One region of the Pseudomonas sp. LBUM1640 genome, then DNA from elsewhere that is predicted to be linked to it. Evidence: predicted binding sites of a transcription regulator. Region 1 holds the regulator's gene; each other region holds the start of a gene.
The links. Region 1 encodes FliA, which starts transcription of late flagellar genes. Its sites were predicted from a motif close to CTAAAGTTTNNNNNNNNNNNGCCGNTAA; they were not measured.
Positions count from the first base shown of each region.

Region 2: a site for FliA is predicted at 1,605-1,632, ahead of ACA065_RS13955 (methyl-accepting chemotaxis protein). Genes of this name have one in related genera too.
Region 3: a site for FliA is predicted at 1,579-1,606, ahead of motA (flagellar motor stator protein MotA). Genes of this name have one in related genera too.

Region 1 is NZ_CP166816.1:4,948,430-4,951,690, reverse strand. It holds gene flhF (flagellar biosynthesis GTPase FlhF) at 1-248, shown strand, start outside; gene fleN (flagellar synthesis regulator FleN) at 355-1,188, shown strand; gene fliA (RNA polymerase sigma factor FliA) at 1,185-1,925, shown strand; gene ACA065_RS21710 (chemotaxis response regulator CheY) at 2,094-2,468, shown strand; gene ACA065_RS21705 (protein phosphatase CheZ) at 2,487-3,261, shown strand, end outside.
Region 2 is NZ_CP166816.1:3,087,891-3,091,151, forward strand. It holds gene ACA065_RS13955 (methyl-accepting chemotaxis protein) at 1-1,488, opposite strand, end outside; gene ACA065_RS13960 (TonB-dependent siderophore receptor) at 1,673-3,261, opposite strand, start outside.
Region 3 is NZ_CP166816.1:599,594-602,854, forward strand. It holds gene ACA065_RS02580 (HDOD domain-containing protein) at 1-1,507, opposite strand, end outside; gene motA (flagellar motor stator protein MotA) at 1,674-2,525, shown strand; gene motB (flagellar motor protein MotB) at 2,529-3,261, shown strand, end outside.

The sequences.
Region 1 (3,261 bases):
GTTGCATCCTCACCAAGCTCGACGAAACCGCGAGCCTGGGCGAAGTGCTGAGCCTGGCCATCAGTCATGAATTACCGGTCGCCTACCTGACCGACGGGCCGCGGATCCCGGATGATCTCCATCTGCCGCGCCGTCATCAGTTGGTCAGCCGTGCTGTCAGCGTGCAAATGCAAGAAGAGCCTAGCGAGGAAGCGATGGCCGATATGTTCGCCGACCTTTACCACAACCCCGCAAAACGGGTGGGGTGAGGGCAGGATGAGCGCCGTGAAATGTATCTACATCGATGGTCTGCAAGCGATTCACGCGGCCAAGCCATGTAGCCTGCGTCTAAGCAAGACAAGGTAAAGAAATAAAATGGGCAGCATGCATCCCGTACAGGTGATCGCGGTGACCGGCGGCAAAGGTGGCGTCGGAAAAACTAACGTGTCAGTGAATTTGTCCCTGGCCCTGGCAGAGCTTGGCCGTCGCGTCATGCTGCTGGATGCTGACCTGGGCCTGGCGAACGTCGACGTTTTGCTGGGGCTGACACCCAAACACACCCTTGCCGATGTGATTGAAGGCCGCTGCGAGCTGCGCGATGTGCTGCTGCAAGGCCCCGGTGGCATTCGCATCGTGCCGGCCGCCTCGGGCACCCAGAGCATGGTGCACCTGAGCCCGGCGCAGCATGCCGGCCTGATCCAGGCCTTCAGCGATATCGGCGACAACCTCGACGTGCTGGTGATCGACACCGCCGCCGGCATCGGCGAGTCCGTGGTCAGCTTCGTACGCGCAGCGCAAGAAGTGCTGCTGGTGGTCTGCGACGAACCCACCTCGATCACCGACGCGTACGCGCTGATCAAACTGCTTAACCGTGACTACGGCATGAACCGCTTCCGCGTGCTGGCCAACATGGCCCAAAGCCCGCAGGAAGGGCGAAACCTGTTCGCCAAGTTGACCAAGGTCACGGATCGCTTCCTCGATGTCGCCTTACAATACGTTGGCGCAGTTCCCTATGACGAGTGCGTACGCAAGGCTGTGCAAAAGCAGCGTGCAGTCTACGAAGCGTTCCCTCGTTCGAAATGCGCACTGGCGTTCAAGGCTATTGCCCAGAAGGTCGATACTTGGCCGTTGCCTGCCAACCCTCGGGGGCATCTGGAGTTTTTCGTCGAGCGATTGGTGCATCAGACGAGCGCAGGACCGGTGCTATGACATCCAGCGGCTACAACCTTTACAAAAAGTCGGCACGTGACAGCCAAGGCGAATTGATCGAGCGCTACGCGCCCCTGGTCAAGCGCATTGCCTACCACCTGCTGGCACGCCTGCCAGCCAGCGTGCAGGTCGAAGACCTGATCCAGGCCGGCATGATCGGTTTGCTCGAAGTGTCGACCAAATACGACGCGAGCAAAGGTGCGAGTTTCGAGACGTATGCGGGTATCCGCATTCGTGGCGCGATGCTCGATGAGGTGCGTAAAGGGGATTGGGCGCCGCGTTCGGTACACCGCAACACGCGAATGGTCAGTGACGCAATTCGCGCAATTGAAGCAAAAACCGGTCGTGACGCTAAAGATCATGAAGTTGCGGCCGAACTCCAATTGAGTCTCGACGATTACTACGGGATTTTGAACGATACCTTGGGCAGCCGCCTGTTCAGTTTCGACGACCTGTTGCAGGACGGCGAACACGAAGGGCTGCACGAGGACGGCGCGAGTGCACATCTCGAGCCGTCGCGCGATCTGGAAGATGAACGTTTCCAGAGTGCGTTGGCGGAAGCGATTGCCAATTTGCCGGAGCGTGAACGGCTGGTGTTGGCGCTGTACTACGACGAAGAGCTGAACCTCAAGGAAATCGGTGAGGTCCTGGGGGTCAGCGAATCACGTGTCAGCCAGTTGCACAGCCAGTGCGCAGCCCGCTTGCGGGGGCGATTGGGAGAGTGGCGCGCGCGCTGACAGGCAGTGTGGGGACACTGCAGACGCTACCGCGAAGGCTTCACGCCTTCGCGGGTTCGTACCGTGGTGCCCTGGGCAGTCCTTTTTGTGTAACGCCTGTTGATTGAAATGGCGCGTCCAGGTGCTGGGCGCGTTTAAGACTGCTTGGAGGTCGAATTGGACAAGAACATGAAAATCCTCATCGTTGATGACTTCTCAACGATGCGGCGGATCATAAAAAACCTGTTGCGTGACCTTGGGTTCACCAACACGGTCGAGGCGGATGACGGCATTACGGCGATTCCGATCCTCAACAGCGGGAGCATCGACTTTCTGGTAACCGACTGGAACATGCCGGGCATGACCGGCATCGATTTGCTGCGTCACGTGCGCGCCGATGAAAAGCTGCGCAGCTTGCCTGTGTTGATGGTGACCGCCGAAGCCAAGCGTGAACAGATCATCGAAGCCGCCCAAGCTGGGGTTAACGGTTACGTGGTCAAGCCATTCACTGCACTGGCCTTGAAAGAGAAGATCGAAAAAATCTTCGAACGCATCGGTCATTGATGCTGCCACGGGGGAGCTATGGAGCATAAAGAATCATCGCAGGCCGATTTTGAATCGACCCTGAAAAAGCATGCTCACCAGTTGGTCGAAAGCCTTGAAAAAGGCCAGTTCGGCGACGCGGTGCAGTTAATCCATGAGCTCAACCAGACCCGTGACCGCGGCCTGTACCAGGAAGTGGGCAAGCTCACACGCGAGCTGCACAGTGCGATCGTCAATTTCCAGATTGACCCGCATATGCCCCAGGCCGAAGAAATTTCGCAAATCACCGATGCCACCGAACGCCTGTCCTACGTGGTCAGGCTGACTGAGGCGGCGGCCAACCGCACCATGGACCTGGTGGAAAACGCAACGCCCTTGGTCAATGGCATGGCCACCGAAGCTCAGGCTCTGAGCGTTGACTGGGGTCGCTTCATGCGTCGGGAAGTGGGCGCGGAAGAATTTCGTGAACTGGCGCGTCGGGTCGACGGGTTTTTGTCGCGCAGCGAGCAGGAAAACCGCACGGTTGCCAGCAACCTCAATGACATTCTGCTCGCCCAGGATTACCAGGACCTCACCGGTCAAGTGATCAAGCGCGTGACCCAACTGGTCACCGAAGTGGAAAGCAACCTGCTCAAATTGGTGCTCATGGCCGGCCAAGTTGATCGTTTTGCCGGCATCGAACATGACCGCGAAGCGATCCTCTCGGAAAAAGATCCACAAAAACATCTCGCCAAGGGTGAAGGTCCGCAGATTCATGCCGATAAACGTGAAGACGTTATGTCAGGTCAGGATGACGTAGATGACCTGTTATCCA
Region 2 (3,261 bases), 1.9 Mb from region 1:
ATGAAACCGCCTCCCCAACGCATCCAACCGCACTGCAATCGGCGGTAACCGCTCGCTGCTGCGCGCCAGCGTCTCCACATCATCTGCCGTGCTTTGCGCAATGCTCTGTACTGACTGCAACCGCCCGACGATCTCCAGGTTCGCCGTGGATTGCTCGCGGGTGGTCGTCACAATCCGCCCATTCAACGCGTCGATGTGCGCAATATCGGCGCCCACCGCCTGCAGCATTTCCACTGCCACTTGGCTGTCTTGCACGCAACGCTCCACGCCTTGCTGGCTGTCGTGCATGGCCTCGACGGCTTGACGGCTGCCGTGCTGCAAGCCTTCGATGATTTGTTTGATTTCCTGGGTGGAGACCGCCGTACGCTGGGCCAGGCTGCGCACTTCGTCGGCGACCACGGCAAAGCCTCGGCCTTGTTCGCCGGCGCGGGCGGCTTCGATGGCGGCGTTGAGGGCGAGCAGGTTGGTCTGGTTGGCGATGCTGCTGATCACTTCGAGTACCGAACCGATCTGTTCCGCCTGCACCGCCAGGCCTTGCACGGTTTCGTTAGTGCCGTTGATGCGTGAGGCCAATTGGCTGATTTCATGCTGGGCGCGGCCGACGCTTTCCTGGCCGCGCACGATTTGTTTACTGGCCTGGCCTGCGTGCTCGACGGCCTGTTCGACGTGCACGGTGATGTGGCCCATGGCGTCTTCCATGCGCTGCATCGAGCCGGTCATTTGGGTGATTTCGGCCAACTGATGGCGTGCCCCTTTTTCCAGGGTGCCGCTGGCGCTGGCCAGTTCCTGGCCGAGTTGGCCGAGGCCGTGGGAGTCGCGGGCGACGCCGTCGATCAGGTGGGTGATTTGCTGCAGGAAGTGGTCAAAACGCTTGGCCAGGGACACGTGCACCTTGCCTTCACCTTGGGCGGTTTCGACGGTGAGCTGGGTGGTCACGGCGAGCATCTTCTCGAGCATTTCCTGGCTCTCGACCGCTTCGCGCTGGCTGTGAATGGCCAGGTAGAGCAGGGCGATGGTTTCCATCACCACGTAGAAGGCGTGGACGAATACCATGCTCCAGCCGCCGTGGTGTGCCATCACAAACACTGGGAAGCCTTGATGTTGTAGCGCATGGAAGACCACGTGGTGCACGGCGATCGTTGCTGCCGCAACCAGGATCGGCAGCCAGTCGCGGTAGAACGTCAACACCGCCAGCAGCGCAAAAATGCCGAAGTGTGATTCGATCACGCCCTGCGCCTGGTTGATGTGCAGGGCTGCCATCACCATCAAGCCGGCACCTAATAAGCAGCGCATCAGGCGGGTGCCGCCGAGAGCGCGATAGAGTGCCGTCAGCACCACACTGGTGCCGCCGCCGATGATCACGGCCTGCAGCAATGTGTCGTGCCAGAACGCCAGGCCTACGGAGAACAGAAACATCAGCCAGACCAGCGCCAACATGATGCGGTCAGCCTTGCGGTAATGCTCGAAAAAACGCGTGCGGGTCGGCATTCACTCTTACTCCATGTGGTCGATCCGGTAACTGCTAAGCATGCGGCGTGCCACGCGGGCCGCCCGTGGAGTGAAGCAGGTGTTCGATTTTTTTCAGATTCAGGGACGCCATAGCGTTATCGGCATTCCTGAGCGGGACTTTAAGAACGGCTATCCGAATGGATAGCCGAGGCTGCAAGGTTGATCAGAAGCTGTACTTGGCGGTGAGCATCATGTTGCGTGGGTTGCCGTAGGCATCGCCGCCGTAGCTGACCGAGTTGGCGATGGTCGAGTAATAGCGACGGTCGAAGATATTGTTGGCGTTGAGCTGCAGGTCCAGGTGCTGGCTGACCCGGTAGCCGGCCATCAGGTCGGTGACGGCGTAGCTGCCCTGTTGTAGCCGGTACGTGCTGCCATCCGCCACTTTTAGGTCGTTGTACAGGCGGCTCTGCCAGGAAATGTTGCCGCCAACGCGGAGCTTTTCCAGTGGGCCTTGGAAGTTATAGCGGGTGGTCAACTTGAACAGATGCTCGGGTGTGTCGGTGTCGAACTGTTTGTTGACCAACTGCGGGTTGGCGTCATCCTTGATGGTGTGCGTACGCGCATAGGTGTAGCCACCGCCGACCTGCCAGTTTTCGGTGAGCGCGCCTTGCAGTTCGAAGTCGATACCCTGGCTGCGAATCTCGCCGGAGGCTTCATTGCACGAGGCTTGCGGGCAGTTTGGCACGACCACGTTCACGGCGCGGTTTTCCTGGTCGACGCGGAACAGCGCCACGCTCGCATTCAGCGCGCCGCCGAGGTATTCACCCTTGATGCCAACCTCATAGTTTTTGCCGACAATCGGTTTGAGCGGGGTGGCGGACGCATCCTTTGCACTCTGCGGTGTGAAAATGTCGCTGTAGCTGACGTACACCGAGTGATGCTCGTCCAGTTCGTAGATCAGGCCGGCGTAGCGGGTGAGGTTGCGGGTGACATGGTAGTCGCCGTCGCCATCCCGGTTGTCGTAGTCGTACCAGTCCAGGCGCCCGCCGAGAATCAGCTTCAGCGGGTCGGCCAGGCTCAGGCGGGTGGTCACGTAGACGCCTTCTTGAGTGGTGACTTCGCGCTGGTTGTTGGTGTGGACGAAATCCGGTTTGCCCGCCGTGAGGGGCCAGTTCATGTCGTACGGGCTGTAATTGTGGGTGGTCATGTCGTAGATGCGCTTGCTGGCGCCTACCACCAGTTCGTGGGTGCGCCCGAACGCCTGGAACGGGCCGCTGGCGAAGGCATCGACGCCCGCCTGATTTTCATCGTAGGCGGCCTGGTAGACCGTGCGCGCCGGTGTGTTGTTGACCCAGCGCGACTGGTAGGAGCCCGAGAACAACGCGTTCTGTTCGGCGTAGTTGGCGTTGACCTGCAGGCTCCAGTCGTTGGCCAGGCGTTGGCGCAGTTCGGCGAATACGGTGTTGATCTCCTGGTCCTTGTTCTCCCAGCGCGTGCCAGGGTTGTAGGCGCGCGGCAGGTCCAGGTGATGGCCATCCTGGCCGACCATCGAAGCACCCCAGAAGTAATTGGTCTTGTCCTTCTGGTTGGAAAAACCGAGCGTCAGCGTCGTGTCTTCACTCAGGTCAGCTTCGGTGACAGCGTAGAACAGGCCGTGATCTTCCTTGGCTTTGTCGATGAAGCTGTTCGCGTCACGGTAGGAGGTGACGACCCGGCCGCGCCAGGTGCCACTGTCGTTGAGTGGGCTGGAGGCATCCAGCTCGCCACGGTAGTCGTCCCAGCTGCCGGCGGCGCCGGTCAGGGTGACTTTCT
Region 3 (3,261 bases), 2.5 Mb from region 1:
GGGCTTTCTCGATGCATTGAGCGGTTTTGCCGAAGGCTTGCACGGTGGTTTCCGAGAACGGCCCGCCGCCCTGGTCGGCGACCATCAGCATCACCACCTTGCCGTTGCAGCTCAGGGAGCGCAGCAACAGGTGTTCGCCGGTGAACAGGCGACGCAGGATCGGCGGCAGCAATGCCGAGAACTGCGCATGATTGTCCGGCGTGAGGCGCACTTGGGCAGACTTTTCCAGCAGGCGCTGCAGCAGCGTGCTGTTGACCACATCCAGGCTCAGGTTGGCGGCATCTTTGGGCAAGCCGTCGGCTTGATGCACGCGCAGGGTGCTCAAGGCGCGGTCGGCCATGAACAGCAAGACTCGCTGCATGCCGCTGGCGACCAAGGCTTCCCTGGCGCACGTCGTCAGGTGCATGGCGTTGGCAAAGCGGCTCGGCTCTACCAGCAGCTCGGTGCAGCGCTTACGCCACACGGCCAATGATTCGGCGGTGGGCGGCGGTGCCGGCAACAGGCCGCGGTGGATCTTTTGCACATGCCACGGCCAGATCAGCGACAGCGCCGGGTGCCAGAGGTCAGGCATCAAGGTGGTGCGTGCGCTGTTCACCGCTTGCTGGTGAACCTGTTGCTGCACATCACTCAGCGGCTCTTGCAGGTACAGCGCGGTGAGGTACTGCCAGCGCTCGGTGTGCGGGCAGGTCCAGGATTCCTGGGCCGACATCGCCAGGCCGTTGGCCAGCAGCACGGTGTTGGCCGGCTGGTTCAGCCAGCGGCGCAGGTTGGGTTCGGCGTCGAGCAATTGCTGGTGGCGCAGGGCGTCATCTTCGCGGGCGATGTGCAGCGCCTTGACCAGCAAACGCTGCTCGGTCAGCAGCAGTTTGTAGCCCTGGGAGACCCAGATCGGCAGGTGCCAGGTTTCGGTCAAGCTCAGGCACACGTCCAGCAAGCGCACACCGAACAGCTCCTGCTCGACCTTGCGCGCCGACTCGCCTTTGTGGATCACGCGCAATTCCCACTCTTCCAGGAGCTTGGGGTAGGCGATGGCCATCGGCCACAGTGGCGACAGAAACAACAGGCTGCCCCAGTGAATGTCTTGCCACAGCCGCGCGAGGCGGCTGGCGAACAAACCGCTGGCTTGCTGGGAAGCGTGTTGGCTCACCAGCAGCAATTGGCGCAAGGCCACCGGGATGTCTTTTTCCGGCACCGAGGGCAGGCGCACCAACAATTCCTCGGCGCGCTTGAGGCCCAGGCGGTTGAGCGCCACTTCGAGATTTTCCGCCGGTTCGGCCATGCTGCCATGCGTGTGGCTGTTGGCCTCGCGCATGACGCTGAGCACCAGCGCCGGGCTGTTTTGCATTAGCTCGGCAATATCTCGCAACGAACTGCGGCTATCGCGAATGGCTTTGCACACGCGCTCGTGGCTGGCCTGGGGAACGGGCAGCAGCACCTCGTCCAGGCGCTTGATCCAAGCGGCGAGTGTGGTGGGTTTGGTACTTGGGACTGTCGTTTCAATAGCCATGATTGGGGCGCGATCATCACTTGCGTTCAACACGCCCGGAACGGGCCGAATTGGCTTTTCGCCTTAACGGGCTATAGTCTGGCGCAGTTTTGCCGATAAGTAGAACAAGAGTTTTCAGCTTCACCCAATATGTCCATGAACCCGACGGCGCAAGTACCCATCTCCTATGGCTAAAATTATCGGCATCATTGTCGTCTTCGCAAGTGTGCTCGGTGGGTACGTCCTGTCCCACGGTAAAATTGCCGCGCTGGTCCAGCCCTTCGAAGTGCTGATTATCGGCGGTGCCGCGTTTGGCGCATTCTTGCAGGCCAACCCCGGCTACATGACCATGCACGTGATCAAGAAGTCGTTGGGCATGTTCAGCTCGCGCTTCTCCCACACCTTCTATTTGGAAGTGCTGGGGTTGATCTACGAGATCCTCAACAAGAGCCGCCGCGAAGGCATGATGGCCATCGAAGGCGACATTGAAGACGCCGCCGCCAGCCCGATTTTCGCCAAGTACCCGGCAGTGCTCAAAGATGAGCGCATGACCGCCTACATCTGTGATTACCTGCGCATCATGTCCTCCGGCAACATGGCGCCGCACGAGCTGGAAGGCTTGTTCGACATGGAGCTGTTCAGCCTTAAAGAAGAGCTGGAACACCCCTCGCACGCCGTGACCGGCATCGCCGACGGCATGCCCGGCTTTGGTATCGTCGCGGCGGTACTCGGTATCGTGGTGACCATGGCCTCGTTGGGCGAGGGTGACCAGGCGGCCATCGGCATGCACGTAGGTGCGGCGCTGGTGGGTACGTTCTTCGGTATTCTTGCGGCTTACGGCTTCTTCGGCCCGCTGGCCACGTCCCTGGCCCACGATGCCAAGGAAGAAATCAACCTGTACGAGTCGATCAAGGCCAGCCTGGTTGCTTCCGCTTCCGGCATGCCGCCTTCGCTGGCAGTAGAGTTCGGTCGCAAGGTGCTGTACCCCAAGCACCGGCCAAGTTTTGCCGAGCTGGAACAAGCGGTTCGCGGTCGCTAAGTCATGGAAAACAACCAGCCGATAATCATCAAGCGCGTCAAGCGCTTCGCTGCGGGGCACCATGGCGGCGCCTGGAAAATCGCCTTCGCCGACTTTGCGACGGCGATGATGGCGTTCTTCCTGGTGCTGTGGCTGATGTCGACCGCCACACCCGAACAGAAGATCGCCATTGCCGGTTACTTCAAAGACCCGATTGGCTTTTCGGAAAGTGGCACGCCGTTTGTAATCGACCTGGGCGGTTCGCCGCAGCTGGCGCCTGAGCGCACCATCAACCCCGAGGTCAAGACCGAAGCGCCGCAGGAAAAAATCCCGATCGAGCGCGACACCGTCGAGGCCATGGCCGAGCAGGTCGAGCAGGAACGCCTGGAACTGTTGCTGCAGGAGTTGCAGACCAAGGTTGAAGAGAACCCGCAGCTGCTGAAGTTCAAGGACCAGATTTCCTTCGAAATCACCCCCGAAGGCCTGCGCATCCAGATCACCGACGCCGCCAACCGGCCGATGTTCGATTCCGGCAGCGCGCGCTTGAAGCCGTACTTTGAAGACATCCTGCTGGCCATGGCCGACACCATCAAGGCGGTGCCGAACAAGATCAGCATCAGCGGCCACACCGACGCCAAGCCCTATGCGGGCCAGGGCGACTTCGGCAACTGGGAACTCTCAGCCAACCGCGCCAACGCCGCCCGCCGTGCGCTGGTCGCGGGCAGCTACCCGGACCCGCAAGTGGCACGCGTGGTGG